DNA from 4 places in the Tardiphaga sp. GW821-FHT12E02 genome. Region 3 is predicted to be linked to each of the others. Evidence: predicted binding sites of a transcription regulator. Region 3 holds the regulator's gene; each other region holds the start of a gene.
What was found. Region 3 encodes PhoB, which activates phosphate uptake and scavenging genes when phosphate is short. Its sites were predicted from a motif close to TGTCATNNANCTGTCAT; they were not measured.

Region 1 (3,880 bases), 3.1 Mb from region 3:
CGTGTCAGCAAGTTGAAGCACGTCGTCTTTCCCGCGCCGTTCGGTCCGATCAATGCGTGGATGTGTCCCCGACGAACTTTCAGATTCACGTTATCCACGGCAACGAAGTCCATGAACTTTCGACTGAGCTGTTTCGCCTCCAGCACGATTTCAGATGCGCTCATGACTTCCTCTTCTGGGGCGCGAGTTACCGGTCCGCGTTCAGAGCGCCTTGACGGCCGTGCACTCGATTTCGACGGAGAGCTGCGGCAACACCAGCTTCGAGATGATCAGTACGGTCATCGCAACCAGATGGCCCTCCAGCTTCTGATCGCGAATCTCGCGCATCGCAGCCAGGTCTTCGGCATTGGTGAGATAGAACGTCATCTTGACGATATCCGCCGGCCCCATTCCGCCCTCCTTCAGAACCGCAAGAACATTGTCCATCGCGAGCGCGAACTGGGGGGCGAACTGCTCCGGAATGGCGCCGTCCTTTGCGATGCCGCACTGGCCGGACATGTAGAGCGTCTGGGCATTTCCCTGAACGAGCATGCCCTGGGAGAAGCTCGGCGACGAATAGGTGGTGGCGGGGTTCAACTTCGTAATCATGCTTGTATTCCCTGCTTCGACTCTCGATCTATTTCCACAACGCGCATTTTGTTTCAGACTTTTGCGTGTAGGCCTGCTCTCCCGGAATGGAGCCGACCTTCTTCAGGTAGTCCCAGGAATATTTTGATTCCGATGGCGCCTTCGCTTCCCACACGCCCATATCCGCAATCATGCGGCCATCGGCACGGATGTAGCCGTCGGCCGCGAACATATCGCTGATCCGAGCGGTCTTGAGCTGCTTCATCACTGCATCCGATGCGTCGGAATCGATGTCCCGCACCGCTTTCATATAGGTGAGCGCGGCGGAGTAGTTTCCGGCTTGGGCCATGGTCGCATTCTTCTTCATCACGGCGAAGTAGCGCTTGGACCACGCCCGCGTGGCATCATTCTCGTCCCAGTAAAAATTGCTGGCGATGTTCAAACCCTGGGTGAGATCGAGACCCAGCACGTCGACTTCGGCGATGGACAGCAGCGGGCCGGCCAGCTTCATTGTTTTGTTGAGACCGAATTCGCGAACCGCTTTCAGCGTGTTGATCGCATCATGCCCGCTATTGGCGATGCCAAAGACCTGCGCTCCGGACGATTGCGCCTGCAAGATGAGCGGCGAGAAATCCGGATTGTTCATGGGATGGCGCGCCTCTCCCAGAACCTTGCCACCATTCGCGAGGATTGCCGTCTTCGTGTCCGCGGCGAGTTGCTGGCCGAAGGCGTAATCGACCAGGATCGTGTACCACGTCTTGCCACCTGCCTTGGTCACCCCGGCCCCGACCGAGCGCCCCAGGGCGACCGTATCGTACGCGTAGTGAATGGTGAATGGCGTGCACTCCTCGTTGGTGAAGCGCGCGCTCGAAACGCCGACGGCGAAGAAGACCTTCTTGCGCTCGGCGGCCGCCTGCGCCATCGGCAAAGCAGCGCTCGAGGCCCCGCCGCCGAGGATGACATCGACCCCATCCCTATCGAACCATTCCCGCGCCTTCGAGACAGCGACATCCGCCTTGTTCAAATGGTCGGCGATGACGACCTCGACGCGCTTCCCGTTGATGATCCCGCCCATGTCTTCAACGGCGAGTTTCACGGCCTCGACGCTGCCACGCCCGTCGGCATCCGAATAGACGCCGCTGAGGTCGGTCATCACGCCGATCCTGATGACATTGTCGGATATTTCGGCCTGTGCCTTGTCGATGGTGGCGAACGAATCCACCATCAAAGAGCTACATGCGAGTACGGCCGCCGATACATGCGAGAGCTTCAACATCCACGTTCTCCGACAATCGCGCATTTGCGCTTCCGGTATGAACGCTAACGTGGCCGACAACGCCGTTCCGTTTACTGATTAACCCTCGCATATGCCGCAAAGAGCGACGGGCCCAATCGTCCGGCAAATGCGGCAAATACCCGCTTGAGAAGCCACTTCCAGCTTCATCGCAATCGATCGCAACTTCAGCGTAGACATGCGGGATTGACGGGCACACCGCCCTTTCACAGAGCGTGTCCGGAGGTCAATACCAATACAATGACCGGCTCGACCGCGGCAAAGGCCGAGGCGCCTCATCGACAACAGGTCTGCCCGTCAAACCTCGCCCGAAGGGGCCAGCCAAACCCGGGCGAGCATCTCGTCCGGGTCGTTTGCGGCCACCGGAGCATGGCAGAATGCCAGATCCAGACTTCTTTGAACCTGAGCCAGATATTGCGAGAACTTCGTCACGCCGGCTTTCGCGCGACTCAGCTCTGCGCATCGTCATTCCGCACCGGCGAGAGAATGGTCATCGTGCCACGCTCGAACGGTGTGCTCGACAGTCCCGTTCCCTGCAACATCTGCCGCAGAGCGAGGTCCGCTGGAAATTCGCCGCGCAGCGCAAATGTGAGGCGTCCAATGATCACGCTGCCTTCATAGAACAGAACGACATGGGTGGCGTCTGTAAATGCCTTCAGCGCATGTTCGAGCGACTGTGCCGGGATATCCAGCAGCACCGGCATGCCGACATTCTCTGGTTATTGCGTGGCCGGCGGTGCCTCGATCGGCGATTGCGCAACAGCGAGTTCGGAGGACAGCAACAGAGCAAAGCCGATCAGGATCACGCGACCGAACTTCATACCGGCCTCAGCCGACACAGGTGCTAGACGCGGGCCATCCAAACCGAGGCACCGCCGCGGCCGTCTGGTCTGGGTCACAGCGAGGATTGTCTAAGGACACATCGTAACGGTGCCATGTCAGACCAAGCTGGCTCATCCCGGACGCTCGCAGAGATAGCCCGGGATTTTCTAATCGAGGGCAATGTCGCGGCCGGCGGTGGCGAACCCATATTTTTTGTTTTATTTCAGTGACTTGTCAGCATTCAAGAACGCCTCCCGTCCCCATCTGGCCGCAGCGGCCGACGCCGCCACACTTCGTCTTAATTTGGTTGAACTTCCCCGCGAGCCTGCGGACTCATACACGCGGCGGGATTCCCTGGCCCGGCTGGAACGATCGCTCGCTAGAGGACTTTGAGCTCCATGGTCGAGATGACGACGAGCCATTTGCAGAACACGGCATTGCCGCCCATCGATGACGAGGCTCCCCCGCGCGCACCGCTGCGTCGGGGCAGATCGCCGTTGCAGGAGATCGGCCAGCAACCGATCTTGATCACGGCCGTCGCACTGGTGCTCGTGATTGTCGGCATCGGCAGCATCTTTGCCTGGCGGGCCTATAGCGGCAACACGCCGGAGCCGGAGCGCCTGACCGCATCGCGCCTGCAGCAGGCCCGCGTCGCGCAGGCCTCTGAACAGATCATCGAAAAGACCAAGGGCATCGAGGCGACGCAACAGCAATCCATCGACCAGCTGCAAGTGGTCCAGGATCAGCTGCAGACCATGCAGCGCCTGCTCACGGCGCAACAGAACGACACCCGCAAACTGACCGAGCAGGTCGGCACCCTCACCACGACGCTCGACAATCTGCGCCAGTCCTTCGCCAGCACCACGGCCGGCGACGACAAGCCCGCCGCCCGTGAAGCGCCCCGTCGCTCGCGGTCGCGCGCCACGGTGAACAACCGCAACCGGACCAAGGCGGCTGCAGTGCAGCAGCGCAAGCGGAGTCGCTGATTTCTCACGGGTGGCGCTCCCTGGCGGAATCGAACCTCCGGAGAGCGTGTCCGGCTATCCGCTGATCAACGACACATTTTCATTTGAGAGGACGCGCCCTCTCCACTAACTCTCCCTCATCCTGAGGAGCCGCGCGCTTGCGCGGCGTCTCGAAGGATGAGCGATACACGCATGGTTCGCGACGCGCGCCAATTGGCGCGCCCCTCACCGG
Region 2 (3,880 bases), 910 kb from region 3:
GTCGGCGTGACGATCGGTGCCGCCGTTTCCGCGGTGCATTTCCTCGGCGACAAGGCCGCCTTCGTCGGCGCCGAGGAGAAGGTCACGCTGGTGGATCAGGCCGGCACTGCATCGCCCGTCGATGTCGCCTTTGGCGGCATTCTGTGCTCGACCTCGGACGGCAGGCGCGTCGTCATGGGCTCCGACGACGGCAAGGTGCTGGTGCTCGATCACGATGGCGCGGTTTCGACCTTCGCCACCGATGCCAAGCGGCGCTGGATCGACAATGTCGCGCTGCATCCCGATGGCGCCGTGGCCTGGTCGGCCGGCAAGACGGCGTTCGTTCAGGCGCCGAAGGGCGAGGTGAAAAGTTTCGATGTGCCGACCACCGTGGGCGGCCTCGCTTTTGCGCCCAAGGGGATGCGGCTCGGCATCGCGCATTATAATGGCGTGACGCTGTGGTTTCCCAACATGGCCGGCAGCGCCGAAGTGCTGGAATGGCAGGGCTCGCATCTCGGCGTCACCTTCAGCCCGGACAACAAATTCATCGTCACGGCGATGCATGAGCCAGCATTGCATGGCTGGCGCCTCGCCGACGGCAAGCATATGCGCATGACCGGCTATCCCGCCCGCGTGCGCTCGATCGCCTGGACGGCCGGCGGCAAGGGTCTTGCGACGTCCGGCGCCGATACGGTGATCGTGTGGCCGTTCACCACCAAGGACGGCCCGATGGGCAAGGAGCCGGCGATGCTGGCACCGCTGCAGGCGAAGGTGACCGCCGTCGCCTGTCACCCTAAACAAGACATCCTTGCTTGCGGTTACAGCAACGGCACAGTGCTGATGGTCCGCCTCGTCGATGGCGCGGAGATTCTGGTTCGCGCCAACAAGGGCGAGCCGGTGACGGCGCTGGCCTGGAATGCGCGCGGCTCGCTGCTGGCCTTTGCGGATCAGCAGGGCGATGCGGGGCTCTTGGCGGTGTAGTGCAAGTGTGATCTGATCGAGCCATTGGTCCGAAAGCTGTTCAGGTCGCACCGTACTCCATTTGCAGGATCTCCAATGCTCAAAGCTGCTTCCGCCGTGTTTGCCGCCACGATGATGTTGCTGCCTGCTTTGGCTGCCGCCCAGGGCACCCAGAACCCGAACAGCAACAACCGGCCCAATGGCGTCGGCACCAATGCCCAGTCCGATCCGATGGGCGGCGCGTTCCGTGGCACTGGCACGCCGACTTTCGGCACCAGCCCCGGAATGGGATCTGACAACCGGCAGCAGCGCCGCAACTGATCGCGCAAGTGTCGATGCCATCGATCTCGATCGTTGGTTGTCATCCGCCTGTCATCTCCTGTACGCATGAGACCTCATGCGCTTTCTCACCACTTTCCAGACCCTGGACTTCCTCGATACGCTGCTGAGCCTGGCCGCGGCCTTTGTGCTGGGCACGCTGATCGGGGCCGAGCGGCAATATCGCCAGCGCACCGCGGGCCTGCGCACCAATGTACTGGTGGCTGTGAGTGCTGCGGCTTTCGTTGATCTCGCCATGAAGCTCGATGGCTCCGGCGGCGCGGTGCGCGTCATCGCCTATGTCGTGTCCGGCATCGGCTTTCTCGGCGCCGGCGTGATCATGAAGGAGGGTACCAATGTCCGCGGCCTGAATACGGCGGCGACCTTGTGGAGCTCGGCCGCCGTCGGCTCCTGTGCCGGCGCGGATATGATCGCGCAGGCGATCGCGCTGACGGTGTTCGTGCTGGCCGGCAACACGCTGCTGCGGCCGCTGGTCAATGCAATCAATCGTACGCCGCTCGATGCCCGGTCGTCGGAAGTGACTTATTACGTCCGCCTCACGGTAGTTCCCGATGCGGTGTCCGAGATGCGCGAGCGGCTGCAGGAGGCGCTCGAGGCAGCCAGCTATCCGGTCGGCGATGTGGAGGTGGAGGAGCTCAGCGAGACGCAGCGCGAGATCGTTGCTACGCTGGTCTCCACCGCGGTCGATCCGAAGGAACTCGATGCGGTGTTGGTGAAGCTCGAGAGCCATGCCGGCGTGCGCAATGCCACCTGGGATTCCAGCACCAAGGAATAGCGGCGTTTTCGCGCGGGAACTTTTGCTCCGCCGCCACCGTTGTCACCGCAAATGAACCTGCGGTGGACGCCATGATCTCGATGAATGCGCAACTGTTCCGGACTCGCCTTGCGATCGCTACGCTGGTGGTGATGACAGGCGCAGGGATATCGACATCGGCGCTGGCACGTCTCACTCTGGATCCACCAAAGTCCCGCATGGCCCAGGCGACGCCGCCGTTGCAGTCAACGCCTGGCGCCGAAAGCAAGCCGGCCGCGCCCGCAGAGCCTTCGACCACCGGACAGCGGCCCCAGGAGACACCGCCACAGCCTGCGCGGCCCGATGCCGATGCCAAGGATGCCGGTGCAAAGCCTGCGTTGCCGCCTGCACCTGCCGAGAAAACCGCGCCGCCGATTCCGGCGAAATAACAGTCTCGATCCCTCATGGTGCGGAGGCGCGCAGCGCCGTCTCGAACCATGAGTTGATTGCGCTTTGCAGCCATCCTTCGAGACGTGCGCTTCGCGCACTCCTCAGGATGAGGGCGGAGCTTGGGGGGCCGCGGGCCACTTTTCGTCTCGCAAGCTTCATGCAGCATCGTCATAGTACCCTCAACGTCACTGCTTGACTTTGGGGGCTGCCATGAAGATCGACGACATCCGGCGCAACGCCTATTCGATGCCGCTGACCAATCCGTCATTTCCGCGCGGGCCGTATCGGTTCTTCAACCGCGAATATTTCATCATCACCTATCGCACCGATCCGGAAGCGCTGGCTGCCGTGGTGCCCGAGCCGCTCCAGGTCACCGACGCGATCGTCAAATACGAGTTCATTCGCATGCCGGATTCGACCGGCTTTGGTGACTACACCGAGACTGGGCAGGCGATTCCTGTGCGCCTTGATGGGGTCGATGGCGTCTACATTCACTCGATGTATCTCGATGACGATGCGCCGATTGCCGGTGGTCGCGAATTGTGGGGATTTCCAAAGAAGCGCGCGACGCCGAAGATTGTCGTGGAGAGCGATGTGCTGGTCGGCACGCTGCATTACGGTTCAGTGCTGTGTGCATCCGGCACGATGGGATACAAGCACAGCCAGGCAGATCATGACGCCGTCATGCACGCGCTGACGGTGCCGAATTTCATTCTGAAGATCATCCCGCATGTGGATGGCAGCCCACGCATCTGCGAACTGGTGCGCTATCACCTCGAAGATATCGTGTTGAAAGAGGCCTGGTCGGGGCCGGCGGCGCTCGGTCTGTTTCCACATGCGCTTGCGGACGTGGCGCGGTTGCCGGTGCGCGAGATCGTCTCGGCGTTGCATTTCAAATGCGATCTGACGCTGGGTCTCGGCGAAGTGGCGTTCGATTATCTGGCGACGTGATTGCGCTCGGACAGTAGTGCTCCCTCCCCCAAGCCGCAAAGCGGCGCAGCGGAGAGGGCGGGGCCGCGCCGCGGCGAAGCTCGACGAGCGAAAGCCGGGTGGGGCGCCCCGCGCGACCTCAGAGGTTGGGGAAGCCCCTCACCCGTCTCGAACGCTGCACGTTCGATCCACCCTCCCCACGGCGCGTGGCTGCGCCACGCTTGGGGGAGGGAGAAAAAGACAGCAATTTTTCTTCACCTCATTCGTCAACACAATCTTCACCACTCTCGTTACGCCGCGGTTTACTGCGTTTTTCGAATGCTGCGCGCGCATCAAAGCACCACTTGCATGTGGTGTCGCTGCATCGGTGATTAACCGCGCGGCAACTTTGATTGCTTACTAACGAAACAGATCGAAATGTACGGAAATGCTGTTGCAGCCGCGCAGATCGATGCTGGTGTAAGTGTTGCGTGAGCGTATCGGATGTCA
Region 3 (3,880 bases):
ACTCGGCCGACTCTTGCGCGTGAGTCGCGGCATCATGTAGTTTTTGGCCTGTCGGATACGACATCTCGTGCGGCAGTAGACCCTTGTACACTATCGGTACGGCGTAAGGCCGGAAGCAGTCATGCATCCGGTGAGCGCTAAGGGATTCTGACAACGAGGTTTTTTGACGATTTCAAGTCGCAGCGCGGGCCAAGGCCGGCCGGCGCATACGAAGGGATTTAGCGATGACGGTAATCACTTGGACCGACGATCGCGTCGAACAGCTCAAGAAACTCTGGGAAGGCGGCCTTTCCGCCAGCCAGATCGCCGCGGAACTCGGTAACGTGACCCGCAATGCCGTTATCGGCAAGGTGCACCGCCTGGGCCTCTCCGGCCGCGCCAAGAGCCCCTCCTCTGCCGCGCCGCGCCCGCGCAAGCCGCGTCCGGCCCAGCAGATGGTGCGCATGCCGCGCCCGGTCGCCCGTGGCAACACGGCGCTGGCTCACGACTATCAGGTCGAGATGGAGCCGGATCCGATCTCGGTCGATAACGTGATCCCGATCAGCCAGCGCCTGCAGCTGGTCGAGCTCAACGACGCCACCTGCCATTGGCCGGTGGGTGATCCGGCCAGCACCGATTTCTATTTCTGCGGCGGCAAGGCCGTGGCCGGCGCACCTTACTGCGCGCACCACTCGCGGATCGCCTACCAGCCTGCGAGCGATCGTCGCCGGGCAGCGCCGAAGCCGATGCGGTAAGCGAACAGCACGAACGAAAATGCCCGGCGATGAGCCGGGCATTTTTTGTTGCTTTGCTATTGAGCTAGAGCCGCCCACCTCCGCCCCTCATGGTGAGGAGGCGCGAAGCGCCGTCTCGAACCATGAGATGTCGGAGCTCCGTCGCCATCCTTCGAGACGCCGCTGCGCGGCTCCTCAGGATGAGGGCAGAGCGTGAGGTAAAGAGCGTTACTCCGCCGCCTTGTCGAAGCGATCGTCCAGCGCATAGCCCGCGCCACGCACGGTCCGGATCGGGTCGGGTTCGCCGGCCGGATTCAGCAGCTTGCGCAGACGGCCGATGTGAACATCCACGGTGCGCTCGTCGATATAGATGTCACGGCCCCAGACGCTGTCGAGCAGCTGCTCGCGGCTGAACACGCGACCGGGATGCTCGAGAAAGAATTCGAGCAGCCGGTATTCGGTCGGACCGAGATCGATCGGACGGGCGGCGCGCACCACGCGGCGCTTGTCGCGATCGAGTTCGATGTCACCGAAAGCCAGCACCGTGGCCAGACGCTCCGGCGCCGCACGGCGCAGGAGGCCCTTCACGCGGGCCAGCAGTTCCGGCACCGAGAACGGCTTGACGATGTAATCGTCGGCGCCGGTGGCGAGGCCGCGAACGCGCTCACTCTCCTCACCGCGCGCGGTGAGCATGATGATCGGCAGCGCCTTGGTTTCCGGCCGCGCCCGCAGGCGACGGCACAGTTCGATGCCGGACAGGCCGGGCAACATCCAGTCGAGGACCACGAGGTCCGGCACGCGCTCTTTCAAGCGGGTGTCGGCATCGTCGCCGCGGGCAACCGTCTCGACGTCGTAACCTTCGGCGTCGAGATTGTAGCGCAGCAGCGTGGTCAGAGCTTCCTCGTCTTCCACTACCAGAATGCGCGCGTTCATATGGCTGGCTTCCTATCTGTCGTTCAGAGACGTCGCGATGAGCCTCAGCTCACCGGCGTAGCGAAGTTGGTCATGTCACCCTTCGGGCGCTTGTCGACCATCTGCTGACCTTCGATCATGTAGAACACCGTCTCGGCGATGTTGGTGGCATGATCGCCGATCCGTTCGATGTTCTTGGCGCAGAACATCAGATGGATACAGAACGAGATGTTGCGCGGATCTTCCATCATATAGGTCAAAAGTTCGCGGAACAGCGAGGTGCAGATCGCGTCGATTTCCTCGTCGCCCTTCCACACCGCCATGGCGGCCGGGAGGTCGTGCGCGGCATAGGCATCGAGCACGGCCTTGACCTGGGTGTTCACCAGATCGGTCATGTGTTCGAGGCCACGGATCAGCTTCAGCGGATGGAAGTCGCTGTCCAGCGCATTGACGCGCTTGCCGATATTCTTGGAGAGATCGCCGATACGCTCGAGATCGGTGGCGACGCGCAGCGCGCCGACGATCTCGCGCAGATCGACAGCCATCGGCTGGCGCTTGGCGATGGTGAGGACGGCGCGTTCCTCGATCAGCCGCTGAAGCTGGTCGATTTCGGCGTCAGTGGCCACCACGCGGGCGCCCAGGGCGACGTCGCGGCGGACCAGCGCATCCACGGACTCTGCGATCTGACGTTCGGCCAGGCCCCCCATCTCGGCGACGAGACGGGTGAGTTCCTGAAGATCGTCGTCGAAGGCCTTGGTCGTGTGTTCAAAAGCCATAGGTCAATCCTCTCGCGAATATGTCGCGTCAGCCGAAACGGCCGGTGATGTAATCCTGGGTGCGGCGGTCGCTCGGCGAGGTGAAGATCTTGTTGGTCTGGTCGAATTCAACAAGCTCACCGAGATACATGAAGGCGGTGGTGTCGGAGACACGGGCCGCCTGCTGCATGTTATGGGTCACGATGGCGATCGTGTACTGATCCTTCAATTCGTCGATCAGCTCTTCGACCTTGGCGGTCGAGATCGGATCGAGCGCCGAGCAGGGCTCGTCGAACAGGATCACTTCCGGACGCACAGCGATCGTGCGCGCGATGCACAGACGCTGCTGCTGGCCGCCCGACAGGCTGAGGCCCGAGGCGTTGAGCTTGTCCTTGACTTCGTTCCACAGCGCACCGCCACGCAGCGCCTTCTCGACGCGCACGTCCATCTCCGCCTTGGAGATCTTCTCATAGAGGCGGATGCCGAAAGCGATGTTTTCATAGATCGTCATCGGGAACGGAGTCGGCTTCTGGAACACCATGCCGATGCGCGCACGCAGCAGGTTGAGGTCGAGCTTCGGATCCAGAATGTTCTGGTTCTCGAGCATGACCTGCCCTTCCGCGCGCTGACCCGGATAGAGGTCATACATGCGGTTGAAGATGCGCAGCAGCGTGGACTTGCCGCAGCCCGACGGACCGATGAAGGCGGTGACGCGGTTGGCGGCGAGGTTCAGGTTGATCTTCTTCAGGGCGTGGTGTTCGCCGTAATAGAAGTTCAGGTCCCGCACGGTCACCTTGGGACGCGTATCGCCCTGCACCACCGACGGCGGCGGCATCGAGACGCTGGGATTGGCGGCGGACACGGAGAGATCACTCATTTTGCTTTCCTCTCGGCGCCGAGAATGCGCGCGCCAATGTTCAGGGCAAGGACGGTCAAGGTGATGATCAGCGCGCCGCTCCAGGCGAGCTGCTTCCAATATTCGTAGGGGCTCTGGACGAAGTTGTTGATGGTGACCGGAAGGTTGGCCATCGTCTTGCCGAGGTCCAGGCTGAAGAACTGGTTGCTCAATGCGGTGAACAGCAGTGGCGCGGTTTCACCGGCGACGCGGGCGGTCGCCAGCAGCACGCCGGTGATGAGACCGGCGCGAGCTGCACGATAGGCGATCCGCTTGATCACCAGCGAGCGCGGCAGGCCGAGCGCCGAAGCCGCTTCACGCAGCGGGTTCGGAACCAGGCCGAGCATGTCTTCCGTGGTGCGGACGACCACCGGGATGACGATCACGGCGAGCGCCAGCGAGCCGGCGAAAGCCGAGAAGCCCCCCATCGGCACCACCACCGCGCCATAGACGAACAGGCCGATGATGATGGACGGGGCCGATAGCAGCACGTCGTTGATGAAACGGATCACCGAGGTGAGCTTGTCGTGCTTGCCGTATTCCGCGAGGTACGTGCCGGCGAGCAGGCCGAGCGGCGCACCGATGCCGACGCCGATCACAGTCAT
Region 4 (3,880 bases), 3.0 Mb from region 3:
AAGCGCTTGAAGGCCACGAGGCCAGAGACTAGCGTGCCAGCCTTGCTCGCCTCGACGCCGGGGGTGAGCAGGAACAGCAGCGAATTCAGGTCGTTCTTCTCGGGCACAATCTGGTTTTCGCGCAGATATTGCGCAACCACCGGCGCCGGAATGCCGTGCTCGGCATAGTCACCGGTGGTGCGATCGAAGCCCGGCGTCAGCACTGTGAGCTTGTTCGGGTCGGTCATCGCGAAGCCGGCTTCCATATTCTGGAAACCGTGCCACTTGGCATCCGGCGAGAGCTGCCAGAAGGCGGGATTGGTGGCGAGCTGATCGGTGCTGATGCTTTCCCACGGCACGCTGTGAACCGCGCCGGACTGCGCGACGTCGGGAATCTCCACACGCACCGGCACGAAGGGCTCGAAGAACCAGCGGCGCTCGGGCCGGCTTTCCTTTTCCTCGAATTCGCGGCGCACTGCGCGCATTTTCTTGCGCAGCTCGATGCCGAGACGGATCGTGTCGTCCCACAGCACTTCGCCCGAGCGGCCCTTCATCATCTGCGCGCCCACATCGAGCGATGCGAACAGCGGATAGAACGGCGACGTTGAGGCGTGTTGCATGAAGCTTTCGTTGAAGCGGCGATGCTCGACACGGCGCTTCTGGCCGCGGATGTGGCGATCCTTCATGTGGATCTGCGACGCCTGCGAGAACGAGGCGAGCTGCTTGTGGGTCGATTGCGTGGCGATGATGCCGGGCGACTCCGGGCCGAGGTCCTTCAGGCCCATGGCGAAGCGGCCGGCATAGAGCGGGTGGAATTTCATGAAGCCCGCCCACGCCTCGTCGAACAGGATGTACTCGCAGAGATGTCCGATCCGCTTGATGATCATCTCGGCGCTATAGATGGTGCCGTCATAAGTGCATTGTTCGATGACAGCGACGCGGAACGGACGCTCGCGCTTCCAGGCGTCGGGATCGGTGACCATCGGATTGGTGCGGATGCGCTCGCGCAGCGCTTCCTCGCTGAAGGCGTCCCAGTTCATCGGGCCGATCAGGCCCCATGGATTGCGCTCGGTCGGCACATAGATCGGCGTGCCGCCGGAGATCATCAGCGCGCCATGCAGCGCCGCCTTGTGGTTGTTGCGGTCGAACAGCACGAGATCGCCGTCGGTCACAAGCGCCGACAGCGCGACCTTGTTGGAGGTCGAGGTGCCGTTGAGCACGAAATAGGTCTTCTCTGCGCCAAAAATCTTGGCGGCCTCTTTCTGCGCCTGCAGCGCCGGGCCTTCGTGGGTGAGGAGGTCGCCGAGATCGAGCACGGAATTGTCGAGGTCGTCGCGGAACACGGCTTCGCCGAGATGCTCCATGAACACGCGGCCGATCGGCGAGCGGCTGTAGAACACGCCGCCATTGTGACCGGGGCAGGTCCAGAGCTGGTTGCCTTCCTCGGCATAGTCGACGAGGGCGCCGAAGAACGGCGTCTTCAGCGTCTCGGCATATTGCTTGAGGCGGCTGACCAGGTTCTTGGCGATGAAGGGCGGGGTTTCTTCCGACAGGAAGATGTAGCCGTCGATGAAATCGAGCACCTCGACCGGAATGTCTTCGAAGCGCTGGCGGCGGATCAGCAGCATGATCGGGAAATCGAGGCCGCGACGACGCATCAGGTTGATCAGGGCTGCGGTCTTGCCTTCAAGGCCCTTCTTGCCCCAATCCACCACCATGCAGCCGATGGCGGCATCGGTCTGCACGGCAATCGCCGCGTCTTCCAGTTTGCGCGCCTTGACCACTTCGAAGCCGGATTTCTCGATTTCCTCGACGATCTGGTTGAGGCGGACGCCTTCCAGGTCATCGGCGTCGAAGGTCGGCATGGCGAAGAGGAAGTTGAAGCGCTTGAAATAGTCCATGAACGGGCACCGAATCTGTTGTCTGCGCTCTCTGTCGCCGCGTTACGTGACAACTTGGTGACCGAGGGCCGGCGGAATTTATGATGGGCTATGCCCCGGCGGACAACGCCTGAGGAACGTGTCGGTTCGCGGTATTCCGCTAAGTCGGAAGGCGAATGATCCGGCAGGGATCGCCGGCCTTGGCGGGCGGGGCGTTTGGCGGGCGCACCAGCAGGCCTTCAGCCACGGCAAGATTGCCGAGCAGCGAGGAGTCCTGCTTCGTCACCGGCGTCGCCACCAGTTTGTCGTCCTGCCATTCGAGGCGTGTGCGCAGGTAATCCTCGCGGTGGTCGTTGCCGGCGAGATCCCGCCCGAGGATGGCGGCTTCGCGAAAATGCTGGACCTCGCTGCGGCCCGCCAGCGCGCGCAGCAGCGGCACCATGAACAGGAAGCCGCAGACATAGGACGAGACGGGATTGCCGGGCAGGCCGATCACCCGCATGGCACTGCGGCGGCCATGCATCATCGGCTTGCCCGGCCGCATGGCGATCTTCCAGAACGCCATCTCGACGCCGGCCTCGATGAGCGATTGCTGCACGAGATCGTGGTCGCCGACGGACGCGCCGCCGGTGGTGATGAGGACATCGACGTTCAGTTCGATAGCGCGCCGGATCGCGGCGGTGGTGGATTCCAGCGTGTCGCGGGCGATGCCGAGATCGATCACCTCGGCGCCTTCAGCGCGCGCCAGCGCACGCAAAGCATAGCCGTTGGAGAGCACGATCTGGCCGGGGCCGGGCGTGGCGCCGGGAAGGACCAGTTCATCGCCGGTGGCCAGCATGGCGACGACGGGGCGGCGACGCACCGGGAGCTTCGGATGGTTCATGCCTGCGGCCAGCGCGAGGTCACGATCGGTAAGGCGGAGTCCTGCGCGCAACAGCACATCGCCTTGCTTGAAGTCCACGCCTGCGGCGCGGATGTGCTTGCCGGCTGTGGCTGCCTCGTTGATCACGACAATGTCGCCGTCACGCGTCGTGTCTTCCTGGATCACGATGCCGTCCGCGCCCGCCGGCACGACGCCGCCGGTGAAGATCCGCAGCGCTTCGCCGCCGGCGAGAGCACGGTCGAATGGCCTGCCGGCGGAAATCTCGCCGATCACGTTCAGCCTGGCGCCCAGCGTCGCATCCGCGGCGCGGACCGCATAGCCGTCCATGGCCGACATGGCTTCCGGCGGCTGCGTGCGCAGCGAGGCGACATCACGCGCCAGCACGCGGTGAAATGCGTCTTCCAGCGTGACGGTTTCCTCGGGCAAGCCTTCGGCACCGTTCAGGATCGCAGCCATGGCGTCGGTGAAGGGCATCAGGGCCATTGGCGGATCTCCGGATTTGCGTGGATGCCCGTCTTAAAGGAGCGGGCGGGGGAGGCAAGCGTCGGTTGTGCCGGTGGCGGGCTTGGGAATTGCTCCTGATGCCGTTACCAGAGAGGCATGACCGACGGGTACGATATGGGCGCTGGCGATGTCTTGCGCTGGCGCAGCGATGTGGACGCATTGTCGTTCCGGCCAGAGGGGCATGGCGGCGTCTGCATGGTGCATCGGCATGCGTTCCGGACACTGGTGAAGCACATGCCCACGCCGGAAGAATGTGCGGCGTTTTTTCACGCGCAGGAAACGGCGTTCCAGTTCGCAGCCCGCGCCAAGATCGCCCATGCGCGGCTTCCCCCCGACGCCAATCTGCATCTGACCAGCCGCGATCTTGCCCGAGCCATGGCGAAATTGGCGGTCGCATCAACGGAACAAAGCGGCTAAACTGCCCGCAGAATTGACGAGGAATCCCATGCAGCAGACCCAGACCGCCCAGCTCTCCACCGCCGCGATCGACGCCAATGTCGTCGTGCAGGCCGTTCTCGCCATGGCGCTCGGGCTGTTCGTCGTCGGCGTGGTCGGCTTCTCGCATATCAGCGCCGTCCACAATGCGGCCCATGACGTGCGTCACGCCAACGCCTTTCCCTGCCACTGATCTCTC

Region 1: a site for PhoB is predicted at 2,786-2,802, ahead of AC1RQ5_RS16555 (STN domain-containing protein). Genes of this name have one in related genera too.
Region 2: a site for PhoB is predicted at 2,628-2,644, ahead of AC1RQ5_RS06305 (acetoacetate decarboxylase). Genes of this name have one in related genera too.
Region 4: a site for PhoB is predicted at 1,927-1,943, ahead of AC1RQ5_RS16100 (Orn/Lys/Arg family decarboxylase). Genes of this name have one in related genera too.

What each region holds. Positions count from the first base shown of each region.
Region 1 covers NZ_JBXAQK010000001.1:3,494,407-3,498,286, reverse strand. The annotation lists gene AC1RQ5_RS16575 (ABC transporter ATP-binding protein) at 1-164, opposite strand, end outside; gene AC1RQ5_RS16570 (RidA family protein) at 202-588, opposite strand; gene AC1RQ5_RS16565 (ABC transporter substrate-binding protein) at 617-1,843, opposite strand; gene AC1RQ5_RS16560 (hypothetical protein) at 2,159-2,293, opposite strand; gene AC1RQ5_RS16555 (STN domain-containing protein) at 2,311-2,565, opposite strand; gene AC1RQ5_RS16550 (hypothetical protein) at 3,091-3,669, shown strand.
Region 2 covers NZ_JBXAQK010000001.1:1,334,280-1,338,159, forward strand. The annotation lists gene AC1RQ5_RS06285 (WD40 repeat domain-containing protein) at 1-960, shown strand, start outside; gene AC1RQ5_RS06290 (hypothetical protein) at 1,036-1,260, shown strand; gene AC1RQ5_RS06295 (MgtC/SapB family protein) at 1,337-2,053, shown strand; gene AC1RQ5_RS06300 (hypothetical protein) at 2,125-2,460, shown strand; gene AC1RQ5_RS06305 (acetoacetate decarboxylase) at 2,672-3,412, shown strand; gene AC1RQ5_RS06310 (cell wall hydrolase) at 3,875-3,880, shown strand, end outside.
Region 3 covers NZ_JBXAQK010000001.1:427,043-430,922, forward strand. The annotation lists gene AC1RQ5_RS02010 (GcrA family cell cycle regulator) at 225-734, shown strand; gene phoB (phosphate regulon transcriptional regulator PhoB) at 942-1,646, opposite strand; gene phoU (phosphate signaling complex protein PhoU) at 1,691-2,401, opposite strand; gene pstB (phosphate ABC transporter ATP-binding protein PstB) at 2,430-3,257, opposite strand; gene pstA (phosphate ABC transporter permease PstA) at 3,254-3,880, opposite strand, start outside.
Region 4 covers NZ_JBXAQK010000001.1:3,403,251-3,407,130, forward strand. The annotation lists gene AC1RQ5_RS16100 (Orn/Lys/Arg family decarboxylase) at 1-1,880, opposite strand, end outside; gene AC1RQ5_RS16105 (molybdopterin molybdotransferase MoeA) at 2,020-3,225, opposite strand; gene AC1RQ5_RS16110 (hypothetical protein) at 3,343-3,663, shown strand; gene AC1RQ5_RS16115 (CbtB domain-containing protein) at 3,692-3,874, shown strand.